Regions from separate parts of the Gorillibacterium sp. CAU 1737 genome, predicted to be linked through region 1. Evidence: predicted binding sites of a transcription regulator. Region 1 holds the regulator's gene; the other holds the start of a gene.
What was found. The regulator CtsR, encoded in region 1, represses protease genes until heat stress. The targets are predictions, from matches to a motif close to ATGGTCAATAAAGGTCAAACA.
Positions count from the first base shown of each region.

Region 1 (11,385 bases):
CAGGTTCGAGATGATGATGGACGGGAGCCGCGGAATCTTGTTCAATACGCGGAAGCCGCGAGGCGAAACCTGTTCGTCCAGGATGTTATTCGTGACGTTGTAGCCCAGTAGCCGGACGATGTGATGCAGGTCCAGCAGTTCCTCGCTGGTCAAGCGGGACAGGCCTGCCCGAATCTCCTTGATCTTGTCGTCCGTGTTCTCGCGCACATAGTCGCGGATAAGCAGCGCCGACTCATGCTCAACATGGGAGACCAGCTCTTCCAGCTGCATGCTGATCAGGCGCCCTTCTACACCGAGCTCGTTGATGTAGCGGCGAATCTCGGCTTTTACCCGGAGCACCATCTCCGCTCTCTGCAGGGCATGGACGGCATCCTCGTAGGTAACCGCATCCTCAAACTCCGTTGCCCCCAGGTTGATGAGGTTCTGGTCGAGCACCGACTTGTATTTTTCCAGCGTCTGCATCGCCTGGTTCGCCTTTGTCAAAATGACGCCGATGTCCTTCAGCGAGTAACGCAGGTTGCCTTGGTACAGGGTTATGATATTCCGGCGTTGGGAGATCGAGACCACCAGCTTGCCGGTCTGCTTGGCGACACGTTCAGCCGTCCGGTGGCGGATGCCCGTTTCGTTCGAGGAAATGCCCGGGTCCGGATTCAACTGAGTGTTTGCGTAATGAATCTTCTTGATATCTTCACTTAAGATGATCGCTCCGTCCATCTTCGCCAACTCGTACAAAAAGTTCGGAGTAAAATCGCAGTTGATGCAAAAGCCGCCGTCGGCCAATTCCATGACCTCGGGGCTGTAACCGACCACGATAAGTGCACCGGTCTTGGCCCGGAGCACATTCTCCAGTCCTTCGCGAAATTGCGTGCCGGGTGCGACCAGCTTGATGATCCGGCTCTTCATTTCCTCTTCCTTGCCCATCATGTACCCCCTCTTCACGATTCTCCCGCCGGAAAGTCCGTTTCCTCGACGGTTCTTTCTCTCTAGTGTACCCTTTTTCTATCGGCAGCAAGGCCTTGAACCTTTACTCATCAAGAGCTGCGGCAAGCGCTTCCGCTACCGTGTTAACTCCTTTGACGACGATTCCCTCCGGCGGCGTCCACCCCTTCAGGCTGGCAGCCGGCAGAATCACTCGCTTGAAGCCCAGCTTCTCGGCTTCGCGAACGCGCTGCTCGATGCGAGAGACCGCCCGGACTTCGCCGGTAAGGCCGATCTCGCCGAACACGACATCATCCTGGCGTGTCTGGCGATCCTTGAAGCTCGACGCCAGGCTGACCGCTACACCCAGGTCAACGGCCGGCTCATCGAGCCGAACACCGCCGGCCACGTTCAGGTATGCATCCTGGCTCTGCAGGAACAAGCCGTTGCGCTTCTCCAGCACGGCCATGATGAGCGACAGCCGGTTATAATCGAAGCCGGTGGACATTCGCCGCGGCGACGGAAAGGTGGTCGGCGTCACGAGCGCCTGGAGCTCGACGAGCATCGGCCGGGTGCCTTCCATGCTGGCCACGACCGTCGAGCCGGACACGCCCTTCGGGCGCTGCGAAAGAAACAGCTCGGAAGGGTTGGCGATCTCCGCGAGCCCCTCCTCGCGCATTTCGAAGATGCCGATTTCGTTGGTCGAGCCGAACCGGTTTTTGACCGCCCGAAGCAGCCGGTACGTATGATGCCGTTCGCCTTCGAAATAGAGGACGCAATCCACCATATGCTCCAGGAGCCGCGGGCCGGCAATGGCCCCTTCCTTGGTCACATGGCCGACGAGGACGATGGCGATGCCTTTCGTCTTAGCGATCCGCATGAAGTGCGAGGTGCACTCTCTCACTTGAGAGACGCTCCCCGGCGCCGACGTCACTGCCGGATGGTAGACCGTCTGGATCGAGTCGATCACGACAAACTCCGGCGACACCCGATCAATGGCTTCATCGATGCGCTCCAGGTTGGTCTCGCAGAGCACATAAAGCTCCGGCGACAGGGCTCCGAGCCGATCGGCCCGCAGCTTCGTCTGCCGTGCGGATTCCTCTCCGGATATATACAGCGCCTTGCGGCCGCCGATGGTTAACTTATGAGACGTCTGCAGAAGCAGGGTGGATTTCCCGATCCCCGGATCTCCGCCGACCAAGATGAGCGAGCCGGGGACGATCCCCCCGCCAAGCACTCGGTCGAGCTCGCGGTTGTCGGTGCGAATGCGAGGGTCAAGTGCCCCGGCAATCTCCGTGATCGAGATCGCCTTCTCCTGCACCATCCCCCCGACGGGGAGAATTCCTTGGGTGACGACCTTCGTCTCCACTTCCTCGACCAGCGTATTCCAGGCCTCGCAGCCCGGGCATTTGCCCAACCATTTGGGCGTCTCATAGCCGCAGTCCTGACAGACAAATTTCGTTTTTGCTTTTGCCATAGCTCTCTCCAGTCGAAAAATACACACTATTCGAAGTGTACCATTTTTGACGACTTAATGAAAATATCCGCAGCATCAAATCCGTATTTTTAAGGGAGCTTGGCCTTCAATGTCTTGGTCGCGTTCCCCATCAAATAGACGCTTCCCTTATGTTCAGCTGCCACGAGCCATGTTCCTGCGACCATCGCCGGCTGCTTTCTCCATTTCTCCGCATCCTCCGAGACGAAGACGGCTCCTCCGCTGCCTACCGCGATAAACAGGCCGCCCACTACAGAAATCTCATACAAGCCTGCTGTGCTGACCGATCCCTCCGGCGTTTCATCATCGAAGGAAATCTTTTTCCACGAGGTTCCATCGGAAGAGACCAGGATCGTAGAATCCTTCCTGTTCTCCACATGGCTTTGGCCGGTCACAACGAATTTGCCGTTCCCCCACTCCACATCGTAGAGGTCCCCCTTAAACAGCTTGGCGGGCTTGGTCCACTTCTCGCCGTCCTTGGACACGATCAGCGTTCCTTCTTTCCCCACCGCGACCGTCGTCTTGCCGTTCGAAGCAATGGATTCCAGCCTTACACTGACACCTGTATTCGCCTTTTTCCACTTTACCCGGTCCGTGGAGGTGAAAAGCGTTCCTTTCGCACCGGTCACGTAATACTTTCCATTCGCATAGGCCACTTTGCTCAAACTCTCCTTGGTAGGAGAAGCAATCGCCTTCCAAGCGAGGCCATCGGTCGAGGTCATCATTTTGCCGGTGTACCCGACTGCAAAAAAGTCCTTCCCCGTCCATACGACACTCGTTAACGGAAGGGTTTCCTTGATCGAGGAGCCCTTCCACTTTCCGTCTGCCCCCAGCCGTACCGAACTCTGATAACTCAGAGCCACTTCCCTAAACGTATCATAATGCCCGCCAACCATGACCAGGTTTCCATTGCCTACAGCCCAACCATACAATATACCGGTATTGTACAGCGGGTAGGTGAGGGCTTGCGTCCACTTCACTCCGTTGGCAGAGGTCTGCAGGCCGGCCGTGGTCGCGGTTACATACTGTTTTCCGTTATACAGCGTGAATTGGGGCTCTTGGTTTGGCGAATTCGTAAAGCCGGCACTGGTCCACTTTTTCCCGTCCTTGGAGGTCAGATGAGCCGGTTTCTTGGAAGACGCATACTCCGAGCCGTAGATGTAAAAGCGATCTTTGGCCCACATCACTTGGTGGAGTGTTGTTTTGGATGAAGCAGCAGAGACGTATGTCCACGTCTTGCCATCCTTGGAGGTCATGATCGTGCTGCCGCCGACGGCTACAAAGAGTCCTCCGCCAAAGGCAATATCGTACATGTCATGATAGTTGGGCTGCTTGGTCTTCACCGTTTTCCAGGTGATGCCGTCTGAAGAGACGACCACTTGCCCCCACTCTTCCCCCTGACCAACAAAAACTCCATTGCCATAGGCGAGGCCCTGGATTTGAGTGTCGAGTTTCAACGAGCGTTCGGTCCACTTTTGCCCATCCTCGGATGTATAGATGCCCCCGTCTACGGCGACATAACGCTTCCCGTTCCAGGCGACAAGTCGGCAGCCGCCGGTTCCGAATTTCTCCTTATGTTTCGTCCAGGTGATTCCGTCCTTGGAGCTCCATACGGTATTTCCCCATCCGTCTGGCTTGATACCCAGAAACTCATTCTTGCCCCAAACAATGGACATGAAGGGCTCCGAATCGCCGGAGTAGTACCTTTTCCAATTAAGGCCGTCTGTTGAAACCAGGGTGTGGCCTTCCGAAGCTGCCGTTACATAGCGCCCGTTGCCATAAACGTAGTACTGAAAATATTGTGCCTCAAGCCCGGTTACCTCGGTCCAATCCAGCAGCAGCTTGCTTTTCGGGACCGCCTTTTGCTCCGTGTAGGCATCCACGAACTGTGTGACTTTTGTACGCTTTAGCGTATTGATCTGCTCGGCAATCTCCGGATCCGTAAGATCGAGAAGGTTCTTCGAAACGGAGAGCTTCGTCAGGTTCGTCAGCGTCAGCAGGGGCTTCAAGCTGCTCACCTGGTTGTCGGAGCAATCCAAAACATTCAATTTCACAAGCCCGCTGAGGGGCTCGAGGCTGGTGATCTGGTTGCCGGATACATTCAGCTTCTCAAGCTTGGTCAGCTTGGAGAGCGGAGACAGGTCCTTGATCTGATTGTGGCTGATAGTCAGCTCAGCCAGGTCCTTCAAGGCCACGAACGGAGCCAGGCTCACGATTTCATTGCGGCTTAGGTCCAAGACGCGCAAGCCTTTAAGCCCTAGTATAGGTGTGAAATCCATCACTTTGCTATCCGTGAGCGTGAGGGTGACGAGTTGCCCCGCATCCTCTAATCCTCGAAGGGAATGAACCTTGCTCGAGTGGATCTCCAACGCGTGGAGACTGTATACCGCATCCTTGGTGAGCGGCTGATTGGGATCGTAGTCGAGCTTAGCGCGAATGGCCTCTTCTACGAACGGATCTTCAATGTTAGCGAGACTCTCTGCCCGCGCTTGCGGACTGGGCATGACGGGAACAAGTCCTACAAACAAAAGGAAAATGAGGAAAAGGCGAAACAACTGCTGACTGCGACGGCGCATAACGGACTCCTCTCAAAATGGCGATGATTGTATAATTATAGCAATCGATATCCGCCTAGTATACAGCTATACTTAATATTTCCAGGCGCAAAAAAGCATCCGCCCGCCGCAGCTCCTTCCCTAAGGAAGAGTGCTGCAGCAAAGACGGGTGCTTCTAGTCGCGCATCAAACTCTCATCATGCGACTGGCGGATCAAGAGTTGATGAACGGTTTAGTGGTAGGCTGATTCCTCGTATCGGCTTTCTTAGCCGTTGCGAACGACGTCGAGGGTCCCTTCCTTCACGTCAATGGTGAGCGAATCCCCCTTGGCGATGTTGCCCTTGAGGAGTTCTTCAGACAGTCGATCCTCAATGTGCTTCTGAATCGCCCGACGGAGTGGCCGTGCACCAAATGCAGGATCGTAGCCTTCCTTCGCCAGGAATTTCTTCGCTTCCTCAGTGAGAACGAAGTCGACATCATGCTCCTTCAGGCGCTTGCGGAGGTCTTCTGCCATCAGGGAGACGATCTCCTGAATGTGGGCTTCCTCCAGGTTGTGGAAGACGATGATTTCGTCAATCCGGTTGAGGAACTCGGGACGGAAGCTCTTCTTGAGCTCGGTCATCACTTTGTCCTTCATGTTATTGTATTCGCGGCTCGAATCATCCGCAGCGGTAAAGCCGAGCGTGGAGTTCTTCTTGATCGTATCGGCACCAACATTGGAGGTCATGATGATCAGCGTGTTGCGGAAGTCTACCGTCCGGCCCTTGGAGTCGGTCAGGCGACCATCTTCCAGAACCTGCAGGAGGATATTGAACACTTCCGGATGGGCCTTCTCGACTTCGTCCAGCAGGACGACGGAGTACGGCTTGCGGCGAACCTTCTCGGTGAGCTGGCCGCCTTCTTCGTATCCGACATACCCTGGAGGCGCTCCGACGAGACGGGATGTCGAGTGCTTCTCCATGTATTCCGACATGTCGATGCGGATGACCGCATTCTCATCGCCAAACATGGCCTCGGCCAGCGCACGAGCAAGCTCGGTTTTCCCGACGCCCGTGGGACCTAAGAAGATGAAGGAGCCGATTGGACGCTTCACGTCCTTCAGTCCGGCCCGGGCACGGCGGATGGCGCGGCTTACGGAGCGAACCGCTTCATCCTGTCCGATGACGCGTTCGTGGAGGATCGATTCCATCTTGAGCAGGCGTTCGGTTTCTTCCTCCGCCAGCTTCCGCACCGGAATCCCGGTCCAGCTGGCGACGACATCGGCGATGTCCTCAGGCGTGACCTCGGAATCGGACCGGCCTTGCGTCTTCTTCCACTCGTTGCGGGTATCTTCCAGCTCTTCCTTAAGCTTTTGCTCCGTGTCGCGGAGAGCGGCCGCTTTCTCGAACTCCTGGCTTTGCACCGCTGCGTCCTTCTCCTTGCGGATGTCCTCCAGCTTGTTTTCCAGTTCCTTCAGCTGCGGTGGAGTCGTGTAGGAGCTCAGTCGGACCTTCGAACCGGCTTCGTCGATAAGATCGATCGCCTTATCCGGCAGGAAGCGGTCGGTGATGTACCGATCGGATAGCTTCACCGCTTGCACGATCGCTTCGTCCGTAATCTTTACACGGTGGTGAGCCTCATAGCGGTCGCGCAGTCCGTGAAGGATCTGGATCGCTTCCTCCGGCGTCGGCTCATCAACCTGAATGGGTTGAAAGCGGCGTTCGAGGGCAGCATCCTTCTCAATGTACTTGCGGTATTCATCCAGCGTCGTCGCCCCGATGCATTGCAGCTCGCCGCGAGCGAGCGCCGGCTTCAGGATGTTGGAGGCATCGATGGCACCTTCCGCTCCACCCGCTCCGATGAGCGTATGCAGTTCATCAATGAACAGGATGATGTTCCCGGCTTGACGGATCTCATCCATGATCTTCTTCAGGCGGTCTTCAAATTCACCGCGATATTTCGTCCCGGCGACTACAGAGCCCATGTCGAGCGTCATGACGCGTTTCTCACGCAGCGTCTCCGGAATCTCGTTGTTCACGATGCGTTGAGCAAGCCCCTCGGCGATGGCTGTCTTGCCGACGCCCGGCTCCCCGATCAGGACGGGATTGTTCTTCGTCCGGCGGCTCAGCACTTGAATGACGCGCTCGATCTCCTTGCTGCGGCCGATGACCGGATCGACATTGCCTTCCTTCGCGAAGGCCGTCAGGTCGCGAGCCAATCCGTCCAGCGTCGGCGTATTCACATTGGCTGGCGTGCCGTGGTTGGACGACACCGAGTCGCTGCTGCCAAGCAGTTGAAGCACTTGCTGGCGGGCCTTGTTCAGCGAGATGCCGAGGTTGTTCAGCACCCGTGCGGCTACGCCTTCTCCCTCTCGAATGAGGCCAAGCAGGATATGCTCCGTTCCTACATAGGTATGGCCCAGCTTACGGGCTTCGTCCATCGACAATTCGATGACCTTCTTAGCACGCGGGGTGTAGGCGATGTTGGTCGGCTGCTCTTGTCCGCGGCCGATCAGCGATTCTACTTCGTCTTGAATTTTCTCAAGTCCGAGCCCCAAGGCCATCAGGGCCTTAGCCGCAATGCCTTCCCCCTCCCGGATCAAACCGAGCAGGATATGTTCTGTACCAATGTTATTGTGACCGAGGCGAACCGCCTCTTCTTGAGCAAGTGCGAGCACCTTTTGTGCACGTTCCGTAAATCTCCCAAACATCATTCACTAGCACCTCCGTTATAAAATTCAGGCCGCTGTCGACCCGATTATTCCTGAACCCGCTCACGGATAAGCTCCGCTCGGCGGATATCCCGGTATTCGGGGGTCAACAGCTCTCCCGATTGTTTCTGCAAAAAGCCCGGCTGTGTCGCGACAAGGAGTTCATTCAACGTCTTCTTCTCAATGCCGGATAGCAAGCCCAGGTCGATGCCCAGCCGTACGTCGGACAAACGCTGCATCGCTTCCTTCGAATCAAGGATGACCGCATGGGAGAGGATCCCGAAAGAGCGTTGAATGCGGTCGGCCAGCCGATGCGGCGTATCCTCCTGCAGTCGTTCCCGTGCAGCCCGCTCATGCTCAATGATCTGCTGAACGACGCTGTACAGGTTGTTCAAAATCTCCTCCTCCGATTGCCCCAGTGTGATCTGGTTGGAAATCTGGAACAGGTTGCCCGATGCATCGCTGCCTTCGCCATAGATCCCCCGGACGACGAGACCCACCTGGGTAACCGCCGAGAGAATCCGATTGATCTGCTGCATCATGACGAGTGCAGGGAGATGGATCATCACCGACGCGCGGAGACCGGTCCCCACATTGGTGGGGCAGCTCGTCAAGTAGCCGCGGCGTTCATCAAAGGCGTAATTCAATTGGCTTTCCAAAATATCGTCAATCCGGTTGGCCATATCCCAGGCTTCCCGAATTTGAAACCCTGATGTCAGGCATTGAATGCGAAGATGGTCCTCTTCGTTCACCATGATGCTGATGGATTCGTTCTCGCTTAGAATGACCGCGCCCCCGCGTGATTCGTTCGCCAGGTTCGGGCTAATGAGGTGCTTTTCCACCAGAACCTTCTTCTCCAGGTCGCTGATGTCTGCAAGCGGAACGAGGGTGAAGTCCCCCAGTTCATTAAGCTCCTCATTCTCCAGCACTTCGGTCGCCTTATCGAGGACATCGCGTGCCTGCTGGTTTGTGGCCAGCATAGGGAACGGATAGCCCCTCATGTTGCGAGCCAGCCGAATTCGGCTGGACAGGACAATATCGGAGTCGGGTCCGTCCTGCCTCATCCAATCGCTAAGCGCCTGATCGGTAAAATGTCCCACTGCCATTCTTGCCCCTCCTTATACGTCGGAGATCCGTTTTTCCAGCTCGCGAATTTGGTCGCGAGTCGCTGCGGCCTTCTCAAACTCCTCCTGTTGGATCAGATCCGCCAGCTGCTGCTTGAGCGTCTGAAGCTCACGCCGCTGCTGAAGAATCCCGCCAGAGCGAAGGGGAACCTTGCCGCTGTGCGTCGTGCTGCCGTGAACTCGTTTAAACAAAGGGTCCAGCCGGTCGCCGAATGCTTGGTAGCAGGAGCTGCAGCCGAAGCGGCCGAGCTTGCTGAATTGCGCGTAAGTCAACCCGCATTCCTCACATCGGTTGTTAAGCGGAGGAGCCGCTACGGCACCCTGCATGACCGCCGAATCATAATTCAGCAGACCCGAGAGCAGATTGTGGATGGAGAAGCCGCCCGGTGTTCCAGGAATTTGCTCTCCCTTTTCCCGCGCGCAGGTTTCACACAGGTGCGATTCCGTCTTCTCCCCGCCGATGATCTTCGTAAAATGCAAAGTCGCCGGTCGTTTTCCACATTCCTGACATAGCATAAGGTTATCCCTCCTTAAGCATGGCTGAGCAGTGACAATAGCATCGCTTTAAGCAGCCTGGCCCGTATTTCATCCCGAATCGGAAGCTTCAGGTAGAGGACGTCCCGAGACATCGCCGCCTTGATCAGGCTTCCCTCGCGGCAGGTTATAAACCCGCCCTCCTCCAACTGATAAAGCAACCCTTCCGAGCTGGTCTGGTCGATCCGGTCACCGATGGCTCCCAGGACATAATCGAGAATCATGCCATGGGAGGACAATTGCACCTTCTGAATCCGGATGTACCCCCCGCCGCCTCGTTTGCTTTCGACGATGTAGCCCTTTTCAAGCGTGAAGCGGGTACTGATCACATAGTTGATCTGAGAGGGGACGCATTGGAACCGTTCGGCCAGCTCGTTTCGCTGGATTTCAATCACACCGGTCGGGCTTTGCATCAAGATATTCTTGAGATACTGTTCAATCATATCCGAAGCATTGCGCATCCATTCACCCTCCGCCTCTTGATATCAAAAGGCCATCTGTCCAAAATCGGATAGATGGCACGAGCCAAATCAGAAGCCCGCCGCCATTTAGTCTGACTTTGACTTTCTTTGACCTTATCATTATTATAGCACGTTTTCTTTTGTTTTCAAGCGCCTTGCTAGTAGTGTCCGCCGATTTTTTCTAGGATATACCTAGAGCGTGATTTCAGGCTCATAAAACGTTCGAATAGCAAGGGAAGGGGGAAGATCTGCCCTCGGTCCAGTCCAGCTTCATGAAACAGAACACGACTTCTGTCCGTCCAGCTTTTGACCGACGACTGAGCCCTTCGACTTTTCTTCCCCATCGTTCCCAGGAATCCAGAGTTCCCAACAGGAACTGATATGATTCGGTTTGTTTCTACGCCTTCAGAAGCTCCTTCAGATAACCCGACAGTTCCTTCGCGGCCGCTTCATGAGCCAGACGACCCGGATGCATCCGCGCGCCGATCGTGTGCTCATTGGTGTTCGGCAGTTGGAAGACCGAAACCTTGCGGTCGCCCGTTTGACGGATGTAGGTGTCCACTGCCCGATAAATAGCCGGCATCATCGGAAGGCCGAGCATGCCGTAGGCCCAAACGAGGTCAGCCTTCGGGTTGTTTTTTCGAAGCTTGATCAAGAAAGCCTGCACGGCTTGTTCAAAAGAAGCCAAGTCTTCCGGGTGGAAGCTGCCATCTTCATTTAGCCGCTGCTTGTGCACCTTACCAGTGTTGGGATCCTTCCATTCCTGATTGTAAAACGCTCCGCCATCGTTGGTTCCCAAATTGATGACCACGACATCCGGCTGCCAAGCCGCAAAATCATTCGGTTCATGCGCTCCAAGAGCAGCGTTCTTGTCGCCGGTCAATAACCCGCACACCTGCTCATACCCAGCCGGCAGATTGGCGTTCGGATTGTTATCCCAGCTGGTCATCACGCCCCAACCGCTTTGAGACAGAACCCGATGGTCTGCATTCAGGGCGACTGCCGTGAGGGTGGTGTAGTTAAGAACACCGCTGAACCAAGCCGGAATCCAGTCCTCCTCCGGCTTGGCCCCGATTGAGCCTTCTCCGGACGTGATGCTATCCCCAATGAACTCAAGCTTGAATGGCCTATCCTCAACAGGCTTTAGCTCGCCGTTTCCTTTTAGGCCGTGTACGATAAGGGATGCATCGGGATCGCCGCTCATGGCCTGCACATCCTTCACGATGCGGACATTCTTGATTGTCTCCGGGTTCATACCTCTAAACAAACATACCCACTGACGTCCCTTTGGAATCATCAGCCGGCTGATCGGTTCGGAATTGAGTAAGATGCTGATCCATGGCTCATATTGAGCATAATCCGATTCTAGCTCCACCCAGAGCTCTGAGCCCGTCACATTGGCCTCCACTCCGCTGGCTGTCCAAAAAAGCGGGATCGGAAACTGTGTCCGCGACGTTCTTCCATGAACCTTCACTTGATTAGCTCCGTCCAGTTGACGGAGGCCCTCTTGCATTGCCATATGACTGTTCCTCCTGGCGTTGTTAGGGTATTGTTATGATCGATTGCTAACACCATTATAACAATTCCCTAGAAAGACTGCCGAAGTTCT
Region 1 is NZ_JBDQQO010000016.1:1,018-12,402, reverse strand. Features, by position in the region: gene disA (DNA integrity scanning diadenylate cyclase DisA) at 1-921, opposite strand, end outside; gene radA (DNA repair protein RadA) at 1,025-2,395, opposite strand; gene AAFN83_RS21285 (DUF6242 domain-containing protein) at 2,485-4,989, opposite strand; gene clpC (ATP-dependent protease ATP-binding subunit ClpC) at 5,234-7,660, opposite strand; gene mcsB (protein-arginine kinase McsB) at 7,705-8,763, opposite strand; gene mcsA (protein-arginine kinase activator protein McsA) at 8,776-9,297, opposite strand; gene AAFN83_RS21265 (CtsR family transcriptional regulator) at 9,312-9,776, opposite strand; gene AAFN83_RS21260 (SGNH/GDSL hydrolase family protein) at 10,174-11,295, opposite strand.

Region 2 (11,385 bases), on a different contig from region 1:
TTGCCGAGAACGTCCAGCTCTTTTTCCATAAGCAGACCGGATACGGCCGGCAGGTAGTGAGCGATGCCTTCGGTAGAGGAATGAGCGCGGTGAGCGGCGCCGAACGCGTCGTTCACGAAGATGTCGGCGAGCTCGGCGAATTGCTTCGCGAGTTCCGGATCATTCTTCTCTTCGCCCTTGTGGAAACGAACGTTTTCCAACACGAGAACGTCGCCGTCCTTCATGCCGGCGATTTGAGCCTTCACGGCTTCGCCTACGGATTCGTCCGCCTTCAAGACCGGCTTGCCGAGCAGCTCGGACAAGCGGGTTGCAGCCGGAGTCAGGCGCATGGATTCGTTCACTTCGCCCTTCGGACGGCCAAGGTGGCTCGCCAGAATGACCTTGGCGCCTTTTTCGATCAGGTACTTGACGGTCGGCAGCGTTTCAACGATACGGGTATCGTCGGTGATCTTGCCGTTATCCAGCGGAACGTTGAAGTCTACGCGGACAAATACGCGTTTGCCGGCTACTTCGATGTCGCGAACACTCTTCTTGTTCATGAGAGTTCCTCCCGAAATTTCAATTGGTCGTAAAAGCAGGATGAAGAGCGGAAACGTATGCGTCCGTTTTCCGCTCTCCCTTCTGGTATTGCTTAAAATGAACCGGTCTTACTTAGCCAGCTTAGCGAAGTACTCAAGCGTGCGGATAAGTTGAGCGGTGTAGGACATTTCGTTGTCGTACCAAGCAACGGTCTTCACGAGTTGCTTGTCGCCGACGGTCAGAACCTTGGTTTGCGTAGCGTCGAACAGGGAGCCGAAAGTGCTGCCCTTGATGTCGGACGATACGATTTCGTCTTCGGTGTAGCCGTAGGATTCGTTAGCAGCGGCTTTCATCGCTGCGTTGATTTCTTCAGCGGTTACGTTCTTCTCGAGAACGGTAACGAGCTCGGTCAGGGAGCCGGTAGCTACCGGTACGCGTTGAGCAGCGCCGTCGAGCTTGCCTTTCAGATCCGGGATTACCAGGCCGATGGCCTTAGCAGCACCGGTGGTGTTCGGAATGATGTTCTCAGCTGCTGCACGAGCGCGGCGGAAGTCGCCTTTGCGGTGCGGAGCGTCGAGGGTGTTTTGGTCGCCGGTGTAAGCGTGGATCGTCGTCATCAGGCCTTCTACAACGCCGTAGTTGTCGTTGAGAACCTTAGCCATCGGAGCCAGGCAGTTGGTGGTGCAGGATGCGCCGGAGATAACCGTTTCGGTTCCGTCAAGGATTTCATGGTTGACGTTGTATACAACGGTCTTCATGTCGCCGGTAGCCGGAGCGGAGATCACAACCTTCTTCGCGCCGCCCTTCAGGTGAAGCTCAGCCTTTTCCTTCGTTACGAAGAAGCCGGTGCACTCCAGAACGATGTCAACGCCGAGTTCTCCCCAAGGAAGTTCTTCCGGTTTCGGGTTAGCCAAAACCTTAACTTCTTTGCCGTTTACTTTGAAGAAACCGTCGTGAACTTCAACATCGCCGTTGAAGGTTCCTTGGGTCGTATCATATTTGAGCAGGTGAGCCAGCATTTTTGCGTCGGTCAAGTCATTGATGGCTACTACTTCGATTCCTTCTACAGCTTGAATGCGACGGAATGCCAGACGTCCGATACGGCCAAACCCGTTAATCCCTACTTTTACTGTCATGGTAACTCCTCCTATGTGATTATGAATGGTGATACCTATATCTCAAGACGACAAGAGCCGTCAAGAAAACAGAAATGGATGAATCCACAAGCCCAACTTAGAGATATTCGCCAAAATACGCCATTCTCCTGCAAGTCATCAGGTTTCCTGCAAAATATAGCGGGCCGCCGCTTCATCGGTTACGAGAATGTGCTCCAGCCCCTGCCGCAAGACGGCTGCGATGCTTCCGCCCTTGCTGCTGCCTCCCGCCACGGCGATCAAGGTATCGACCTGCTTCAGGTCTTCCATCTTGAGCCCGAGGGTCGGCATCTTGTAGACCACTTGGCCGGATTGGTCAAAATAGTACCCGAAGGCTTCTCCTCGCGCTCCCGTTCGCGTTAGCTCGGCAAGCGTAGCCGTTTCAACCTTCCGTCTTTTGGCCATAACCGTAGCTTCTCCGATTCCATGCAGCAGAATACGGGCGCTCTTGATGACGTCGAGGATCTCGCGAATATTGGGTTCTTGAATGAGGGAATGATAGGCGTCTTCCCCAAGGTGATCCGGCACGTGCAAAAGACGATATTGCCCGCCGGTCTTCTTCGCCATGACCGAAGCCAGCGTGTTGGCCTGGAATTCCACGCTTTCTCCGATTCCGCCGCGAGCCGGGACAAACAGGCTTCCCTTCAAGGCAGAGCTCGGGGTGAGCTGAGCGGCGACCTCGGCAAGCGTCGATCCTCCGGTGACCGCAATGACGGTCTCCTCGGTGACAGCCTTCCGCAGAGCGGTAGCGGCGGCACGGCCCATCTCTTTCTTCGTGTAATCCGATTCGTCGGAATCGCCCGGAACCACGATGGCATCCCGAAGCGAAAACTTCTCTTTGAGCGCTTCTTCCATTCGACTGTAGCCGAAAAGATCCTTAATCATCGGTTCCATCTCGCTCAGGAGCTGCTTGCCCTGAGGAGTAACGCGCATGCCGAACGATTCGACCTCCAGAAGCCCTTGCTCCTTCAGGAAATCTACTTCGGCGCGCAGGACACGTTCCGTCATGTTCAGACTGGCTGCCAAGGTACGGCGTCCCACCAAGCGGTAGATCAAGACGTAGTGGAGGATGGTGTAGCGCTTCTTGACGATGTCGAGCACATCGGGGACGAGCTGCTTTTGCATCTCCAGGACCGCTCTCATGTTATCACTCCCGCCTTGGACACCCAACGTCCCGCATAAGCATTTTATGTCCCACGATACAAATATTTCTTTGTCCCACGTACCATTTTAACGGATTCTGGTAGCCCATGCAAGTTGAGCCGCCCCCGGGATAGGTTAAGTTTTTGTGAAATGTCCCAGCGGGACTGAATCCATCCCACATCCTCTTCGAATTGCTCCCATTCTCTCGCTCATTCCCTCGATTCGCTTTCTCCCCCTTTCTTGATCAAAGTTTCCGCTTGCTTTTCCAGGATCGTTACTCTATAATACTATTTGCTGGCTTCTTGAGGAGTCATCATACGCGCCCGTGGTCCAATGGATATGACGTAGGCCTCCGGAGCCTGAGATCGAGGTTCGATCCCTCGCGGGCGCGCCATATAATCGACTGGATAACGTCCTGTTAGCAGGACGTTTTTTTGTTGTTCTTTTTCCCTCCTGCACCCGGCAGCCGCCTTTGCAGCCTGCTTCATACCTAACTACCCGTTATGAGATATCGTGACCCCCATGCCCTTCTAAAATGATTGTCTGACCTTCTTTGACTTTTGTCTTTGTTTTGAGTAAGATGGGTATAGCTTCACGAATCACCATCGAAAATACCGAGCCAATAAAGGAGGAAATCCGCATGAGTTTCATTCCAATGGTTGTCGAACCCGACTCCCGCGGGGAACGGGCGTATGACATTTACTCCCGGCTTTTGAAGGACCGCATTATTTTCCTCGGGAGCCCGATCAACGATGCAGTGGCCAACGCCATCATCGCCCAGCTCCTGTTCCTGACCGCTCAGGACTCGGAGAAAGATATCAGCATCTACATCAACAGCCCTGGCGGCTCGATTACATCCGGCATGGCCATCTACGACACGATGCAATTCATCAAGCCGGACGTCTCGACGATCTGCGTCGGCATGGCGGCTTCGATGGGTGCCTTCCTGCTGACCGCAGGGGCGAAGGGCAAGCGCTACGCTCTCCCGAACAGCGAAGTGATGATTCACCAACCGCTGGGCGGCGCCGAAGGGCAAGCGAGCGATATCGAGATCCGCGCCAAGCGCATCATCAAGCTGCGGGAGAAACTGAACGGCATCCTCGCCGATCGGACCGGCCAGCCGCTTGAGCGCATCGACAAGGACACCGATCGCGACTACTTCATGACCGCCGAAGAAGCGCTGAACTACGGCATCATCGACAAGGTCATCGAAACACCGACCAAGGGCCTTCTGTAAACGAAAAAAAGCCGTCTCTTCCGAATTATCGGAACGAGGCGGCTTTTTGGCATATGTGCAGGGGTAAGGCGTTCTGCAAGACGCGGACTCAACAGGCCCGCATGGAGAAAAAGCTCCCGCGACGGAAGCTACAAAAACAGGAAGGAAGCGTCTTACTGGTTCTCCAGCTCTTCCTTGCTGACGAGTGCGACTAAAGCGTTTACAGCCTGTTCGGAATCCGCGCCCTCCGCGCTGATGGAAATCTCCGTACCGGTGCTGATGGCCAAGCTCATGATGCCCATGATGCTCTTGGCGTTGACCTTCTTCTCATCCTTCTCGACGAAAATTTCGGACGAGAACTTATTGGCCTCCTGAACGAACAGAGCGGCCGGTCTGGCGTGCAGACCCGTTTTCAAACGAACCACGGCGGGACTCTTAGACATGAACCGATACCCCCATTGCATGAATTTTCTTCTATAGGAACGACAGGGAACAAATAAGGAATGAGTTATTGTCCATTATAACATTTTTTCCTATGCTGCACTAGAAAAATCATGGTCCCTCTTCTTCCCGGTCGGTCAAAACGGAATTGCGTCGTTACCGCGAGTTCCTTAGCTTCTCGGCAATCTCGTCCAGCTTGCGAAGCCGATGGTTCACTCCAGACTTGCTTACTGTGCCCTTGAGAAGATCGCCCACTTCCTTCAGGTTCACGTCCGGATGCTTCAGGCGCACCTCGGCCACCTCGCGGAGCTTCTCAGGAAGGTTCTCCAGCCCCATTTCCTTCTCGATCAACCGAATGTTGTCGATCTGGCGCACGGCAGCACCGATTGTCTTGTTCAGGTTCGCGGTCTCGCAGTTGACAATCCGGTTCACGGAATTGCGCATGTCCTTCATGATGCGGACATCCTCAAACCGCAGAAGGGCCTGGTGAGCTCCAATCAGGTTCAGGAACTCAATGATCTTCTCCCCTTCCTTCAGGTAGAAGATGAAGCCCTTCTTCCGCTCGATGCAGCGGGCGTTCAGGTCGAACCGGTTGGCCAGTTGAACTAACGCATGGCAGTGCTCCTCATACATCGAGGCGATCTCCAGGTGATAGGACGAGCCTTCCGGGTTATTGACGGACCCTCCTGCGAGGAAGGCCCCGCGCAGATACGCGCGTTTGCAGCAGTTGTTCTTGATAAGATCCTTGTCGATCCCCGGCGTAAACAAAAAGCCTTCGTTTGACACGATCTTCAAGCTCGACAAAATCTCCTGGACCCGAACGGGTACGCGAACCATGTAGACGTTGTTTTTCTTGAGGCGCATTTTTTTGCGCACCAGCAGTTCGGTGTGGACCTGGTACAGCTTTTTGAGCAGCAGGTAGATTCGTCTCGCAATCGCCGCATTCTCCGTGGAGATGTCGAGAACAATCCGCTGCCCCGTCTTCTGAACGGATCCATTCATGCGAATAAGCGCGGCGAGCTCGGACGTTTCGCAGCAGCCCCCGCTTTCCAGCAGGGTGAGTTCTTTTTTGGTCTGCGCCGCAAAGGACACGGGTCTCACCTCTTTCGCGCCATCCAACCTTCTACCAGTCGATAAATATGATGGCTCAATTTGTCGGCATCATGCCGCAAGTACGTATGAAAATAAACGAGCTCGTCGGCGATGACCTGGTAGCCCTGGCGCTCCGCATCCTCCGGATCGTAGGTGACAGGAGCCGCCCCCTCCTCGGAATACTTCTGCTTGACCTCCGGCGGAATGTCGCCGTTGTTGACGAGCACGTAATCGAAGATGGGCTTGCCGATGTGGTCGTATACCGCATCGATGTGGTCGCTCACCGAATAGGAATCGGTCTCGCCGGGCTGGGTCATGACGTTGCAGATGTAGATCTTGAGGGCATTCGATTCCGTAATCGCGCTCGCGATATCGGGGACGAGCAGGTTCGGGATGATGCTCGTGTACAGACTGCCCGGCCCGAATACGATGGCATCCGCCCTGCGAATGGCTTCAATCGCATCCGGCAAGGGCGCCACATCCGCCGGCTCGATGGAGATGCGCTTGATGCGTCCGCCGGCCTGGGGAATCTTCGATTCGCCGGTCACGATGGTGCCGTCCTCCATCTCGGCGCGGAGGACGATGGGAATGTCCGCGGCCGGGAGCACGCGGCCGCGAACGGCAAGCACGCGGCTCAGCTCGCGCACCGCACCGACGAAGTCGCCGGTGATGTCGCTGAGCGCCGCGAGGATCAGGTTGCCCAGCGGGTGGCCGATCAGGCCGTCCACCTGCTTGAAGCGGTATTGGAGCAGCTGCGACAGCAGCGGCTCCGCGTCGGCGAGCGAGCTCATGACGTTGCGGATATCGCCCGGAGGGGGAATCTGCAGCTCATCGCGCAGCACGCCGGAACTGCCGCCGTCATCGGCAACGGTGACGATGGCGGTGATGTCGATCGGCTTTTTCTTTAAGCCGCGCAGCATGACGGACAACCCCGTGCCGCCGCCGATGACGACGACATGAGGGACAGGTTCCATCTCAGTCATGGGTTCCGTCAATTCTTCTACCTCCGGTCTCGCTCTGCATCACGGTGGCTGACGCGGACGGTCTCCGTCTCGCTCTCGCCGATGCGTCTGCCTAAGTATTCAGCAATGGCTACCGAGCGGTGCTTGCCGCCTGTACAGCCGATGCCGATGACGACCTGGCTCTTGCCTTCCTTCCGATACTGGGGAATGAGGAAGTGGAGCAGGTCAAGCAGTTTGATGAGAAATTCCTGTGTGTCCGTCCACTTCATGACATACTCGTACACATCCGGGTCCTGCCCGGTAAGGGGCCGAAGCGTATCCACGTAGTGCGGGTTCGGAAGAAAGCGCACGTCGAAGATAAGGTCGGCATCGATGGGAATTCCGTATTTAAAGCCGAAGGAGATGACATTCAGCACGAGCCCCTCGCTCCCCAGATGGGTGAAGCGGGAGGTGATGATCTCCTTCAACTGGCCGGGCTTCAGGCTGCTGGTGTCGATGGATTGGCTCGCGAGCCCCCTCAGCTCCTCGAGAAGCTTGCGCTCCTGTTGGATGCCTTCCAGCGGAGCCCCTCCGGGGGCCAGCGGATGGCGGCGGCGGCTTTCCTTATATCGCTGAACGAGGACGGAGTCCGTCGCGTCGAGGAATAGAATCTCAAAGCTGATGGTATGGTTCTCCTGAAGGGCATGCAGCGATTCCGTCAGCGCACGGAAGAATTCGCGACCCCTCAGGTCGATGACGAGGGCAACCTTGCCGATCTTGCCATTCGACTGCTCGATCAGTTCGGCGAACTTGGGAATGAGGACGGGAGGAAGATTGTCTACGCAGAAGAACCCGAGGTCTTCCAAGCTTTGCACTGCGATGGTCTTGCCGGCGCCGGACATGCCCGTGATGATGACGAGCTTGGCTAACGCGATTCGTTCTTCCATTTGAAATCCCTCCTTGGCCGTTTCCGTTGTAGGGGAGCGCGGCTAAGCTTCAGGCGATTCTCGCCTGCTAGCCGACCGTTTCAGGGCTTGTAACCATGCTATAGTCGCTTCATCCCCAAGTGGTAGTTATGAGCGACTAGCCCAAAGCCGCCCTCCGGAAAAATCCCGTCGGGCGGCCCGCGCTTTGCAGCATATCTTACCGAAGGTTAAGGCCGGCTGCACCGACGATGCCGGCGTCGTTTCCGAGCGTGGCCGGTACAATATCGACATTTTCCTGAACCTGCAGAGGGGTGTACTTGCGGAAGATTTCTCGGATCGGTTGGAACAGGATTTCTCCTGCCTTGGAGACCCCGCCGCCGACGATGAATCGCTGCGGGTTCAACACGACGGCGATGGCCGCCATCGAGCGTCCGATGTAATAAGCGGCACGATTGACGATGCGAAGGGCTACTTCATCGCCGACCTTCGCCGCGTCGAAGACGTCCTTCGCCGTTATGTTTTGGATCATCGCAAGCGACGTCTTGTCGCCGCGTTGGACGGCATCCCTCGCCATACGGACAATGCCGGTCGCGGACGATACCGTCTCCAGGCAGCCCATTTGGCCGCATCCGCATTGAATGGCTTCGAGATCCGGTACGACGGACATATGGCCAAGCTCGCCAGCCATGCCGGCAAAGCCTTGATAGATTTTGCCGCCGATGATAATACCGCCGCCGACTCCGGTTCCGAGGGTATAGCAGACGACATTGGAGATGCCCGCTCCCGCTCCGCTCCAAGCTTCCCCAAGAGCTGCTACGTTTGCATCGTTGTCGATGGTCACCGGTTTGTCGAGCTTCTGCTCCAGAATTTTCTTGACCGGAACGTCATGCCATTTCAAGTTCGGAGAAAACCGGACGATGCCTTCCGGAATGTCCAGAAAGCCTGCCAAACCGGCGCCGATCCCGGCAACGTCTTCCCACTTGAAGGGCGACTCCTCAACCAGCAGGCGGATGTACTGCGCAATTCTCTCCATCACTTCGTCCGAACCCAGCTCGGCACCGGTCGGTCCTTCGTAGGTTTGCAGCAGCTTGCCGCTCTCATCACAAAGTCCGACCTTGATGGCGGTTCCGCCCAGATCGACACCGACATACACTTTTCCAGACATTCCAATGTCACCTCTACCCTTGATATGCTTTCCTGATTCCCCTGATCCCGGACTCCTCCAGACATGACAATACAGGGACCGGATTCATGTTCCGGGCCATGCAGGTCAATTGACATGAGGAGTGGATCCTAACACTTCTGTTCCCACTATAAAGCTTAGCCGGGGTGCGGTCAAGAAAGGATGGCTTCAAAAGCCCGCTCAGTCAGCAAAAAAAGCCGCAATCACAAGCCGGTTTGGAGGCGGCTCGCCGGAATAAAACGGGAAGCTCCTTCCTAACGGAGCTTCCCGTAATTTCCTTTCTATCCGGCAATCGTCAAGCTTTCTCTCCGAGCAAATGGCTCCAGTCGTGAACCATTTCCCCTTCGAGGTATTTCTCGCAATCGAGGGCGGCCATGCAGCCGCTGCCCGCAGCGGTGATCGCCTGCCGATACCGTTGATCCTGCACATCGCCGCAGGCGAAGACCCCCGGTACGTTCGTACGGGTCGTCCCCGGCTTGACGAGGATGTAGCCGTGCTCGTCGGTTTCCACTTGGCCTTCCAGAAAGGCCGTATTCGGGTGATGACCGATGGCGACGAAGAGGCCGTCCGTCTCCAGCACTTCCTCTTCTCCGGTCTCGTTGTTCCGGACCTTGAGGCCGGTCACCCGATCCTCGCAGAGAACTTCGAGCGGTGTGTGGTTCAGGCTCCATACGATCTTCTCATTCTCACGAGCGCGATCCTGCATGATCTTGGAGGCACGCAGCTCTTCTCTGCGGTGAACCACGCGCACTTCACTCGCGAAGCGGGTGAGGAAGTGGGCTTCCTCCATCGCCGAGTCACCGCCGCCGACCACAATGATCTTCTTGCCCCGGAAGAAGAAGCCGTCACAGGTCGCGCAGGTGCTGACGCCGCGGCCGATACTCGTCTTCTCTCCCGGAATATCCAGGAGCTTCGCCGATGCGCCGGTGGAGAGAATGACCGTCTCCGTCTCCAACACCTCGCCGTTCTCCAGCGTAAGCTTGTAGGGCTTGGCGGACAGGTCCACCTTCACGACCCAGCTGGAGCGGAAGGCGGCCCCGAAGCGCTCAGCTTGGCTTCGCATATTGGCCATCAGCTCCGGGCCGAGTATCCCGTTTGGAAAGCCTGGGAAGTTCTCCACTTCCGTCGTTGTGGTCAATTGCCCGCCGGGCTCCGGCCCTTCAATCACAAGGGGACTCAGGTTTGCTCTAGCCAAATAAATCGCAGCGGTAAGGCCGGAAGGCCCCGTTCCGATAATGATGCTTTTGTACATGGCAGCTTCCTCCTGATTTCACGAATTACGGGGTCGGGTTATCCGAACCGTCGCCCGCTTCGTCCGATGAACGGTTCCCCATCGGGGCTACCTTCTCCATCAGACGGCAGGCCTCATCGATGCGGCGAGCCGTGCGGCTGACGGTGGCAGCGGAGATGCCGTAGCGACCGGCTACCTCCTCGAAGGAGATGGCCCGCCGGTGCATCTTCGCCGTCAAGTATTCGAGTGCGGCCGACCAGCCTTCGATTTTGGCGATTCGCGGCTTCACCGGGTACACACAGGTCAAGTATTCCACCCAGAGCGATTCCAAATCACATTGCTGCACCAGATCGTAACGCTTCGCCATCTGTTGATGAGCGAGGGTCAGCACCGCCTGCCAGTCCTCCTCCCATACCGGGAGAGAAGGCGTATAGGGAGCCGTTCCGATCGTCCGTTTCGTCCCGGACAGAAGGATGGGAAGCGGCTCGGAATCCCCCATGCTGCGGAGGGCAAAGAGCGCAATTCGTTTGAGGGAATCGCTCTCCTCCGGCTCCAGCAGGAAGCTGCGAAGCGCCGACTGCGCTTCCTCGTCCGCAATCGCCCCGAAGGCCTGAATCACCTGCAGCTTCGTCTGAGCATCACCATGACGCAGCCCCCAGAAAAAGGACGACCGCACCAGCGGATCACGCTTGATGCTGTCCGACAGCGAGGCTTCCCCTTCTTGGGCTGTTGCCAGCACCTTTTGCTCGAAGGGAAGGTGGTAGTGGTAGTGAAGGAAGACACCCTCGTGTTCCCCGCGCTCCAACTGCTCCAGATAGAATCGGGCGATCTCCGCTCCCGGATCGAGCTTGCCGACCTGCTTCCAGCGCTTGCGCGCCTCTTCAAAACGGCCGGTGTTATACGCAGCGACCGCTGTGTAATGGTACAAGCTCGGGTCCTGTTCTTCCGCTCCTATCTTCAGGAGACGGTGGAACAAGCGATAGGCCGTCTCATGGTCGCCCAGGATGCCCATCGTCGTGGCGAGCTTGAACAAGTATTCGGGATGGAACGGGTAGGTTTTGCGTAGCTGTTCACTCAGTTCCGCAAGCTTCTCCGTTTCGCCCAGATGCTGATAGAAGATCGCCAGGTTGCAAAGGGCATGCAAATTCCCCTCGTCGATCTTGAGCACATCAAACACCGTTTGAAGGGCCTGCTCAAAATCACCGAGGTAATAAAACCCGAGCGCCAGGTTGTTGCGTGCCGCAAGGAACTCGGGATACTTCTTCACAAGCTTTTGCAGCACCCCGGTCGCTTCCACAAAGCGCCCTTCCTCCAACAGGCGGCGCGCTTCGTCATGCTCGTACACACCGCCCCGACTCCGCACCGAACGAATCTGCACCGGACGACCGAGCTCGTAGGAGAGGAGCTCGACCATCTCCTCCGCTTCTTCTACATAGATGCCGTCCTCGTCCGTCTCCAGGTAGCGGAGCACCGCTTGCTCCGCCGCCTCGAAATCGTCCATGTTGGCATAATTATTCGCCAGATAGTAATGACATTCCG
Region 2 is NZ_JBDQQO010000012.1:71,579-82,963, forward strand. Features, by position in the region: gene AAFN83_RS19915 (phosphoglycerate kinase) at 1-539, opposite strand, end outside; gene gap (type I glyceraldehyde-3-phosphate dehydrogenase) at 648-1,655, opposite strand; gene AAFN83_RS19925 (sugar-binding transcriptional regulator) at 1,794-2,816, opposite strand; tRNA gene AAFN83_RS19930 (tRNA-Arg) at 3,136-3,210, shown strand; gene clpP (ATP-dependent Clp endopeptidase proteolytic subunit ClpP) at 3,457-4,053, shown strand; gene AAFN83_RS19940 (HPr family phosphocarrier protein) at 4,206-4,475, opposite strand; gene whiA (DNA-binding protein WhiA) at 4,630-5,565, opposite strand; gene AAFN83_RS19950 (gluconeogenesis factor YvcK family protein) at 5,571-6,548, opposite strand; gene rapZ (RNase adapter RapZ) at 6,566-7,453, opposite strand; gene AAFN83_RS19960 (ROK family glucokinase) at 7,650-8,597, opposite strand; gene trxB (thioredoxin-disulfide reductase) at 8,911-9,867, opposite strand; gene AAFN83_RS19970 (tetratricopeptide repeat protein) at 9,893-11,385, opposite strand, start outside.
Region 2: clpP (ATP-dependent Clp endopeptidase proteolytic subunit ClpP) is a predicted target of CtsR. The motif match lies at 3,357-3,377, and genes of this name have one in related genera.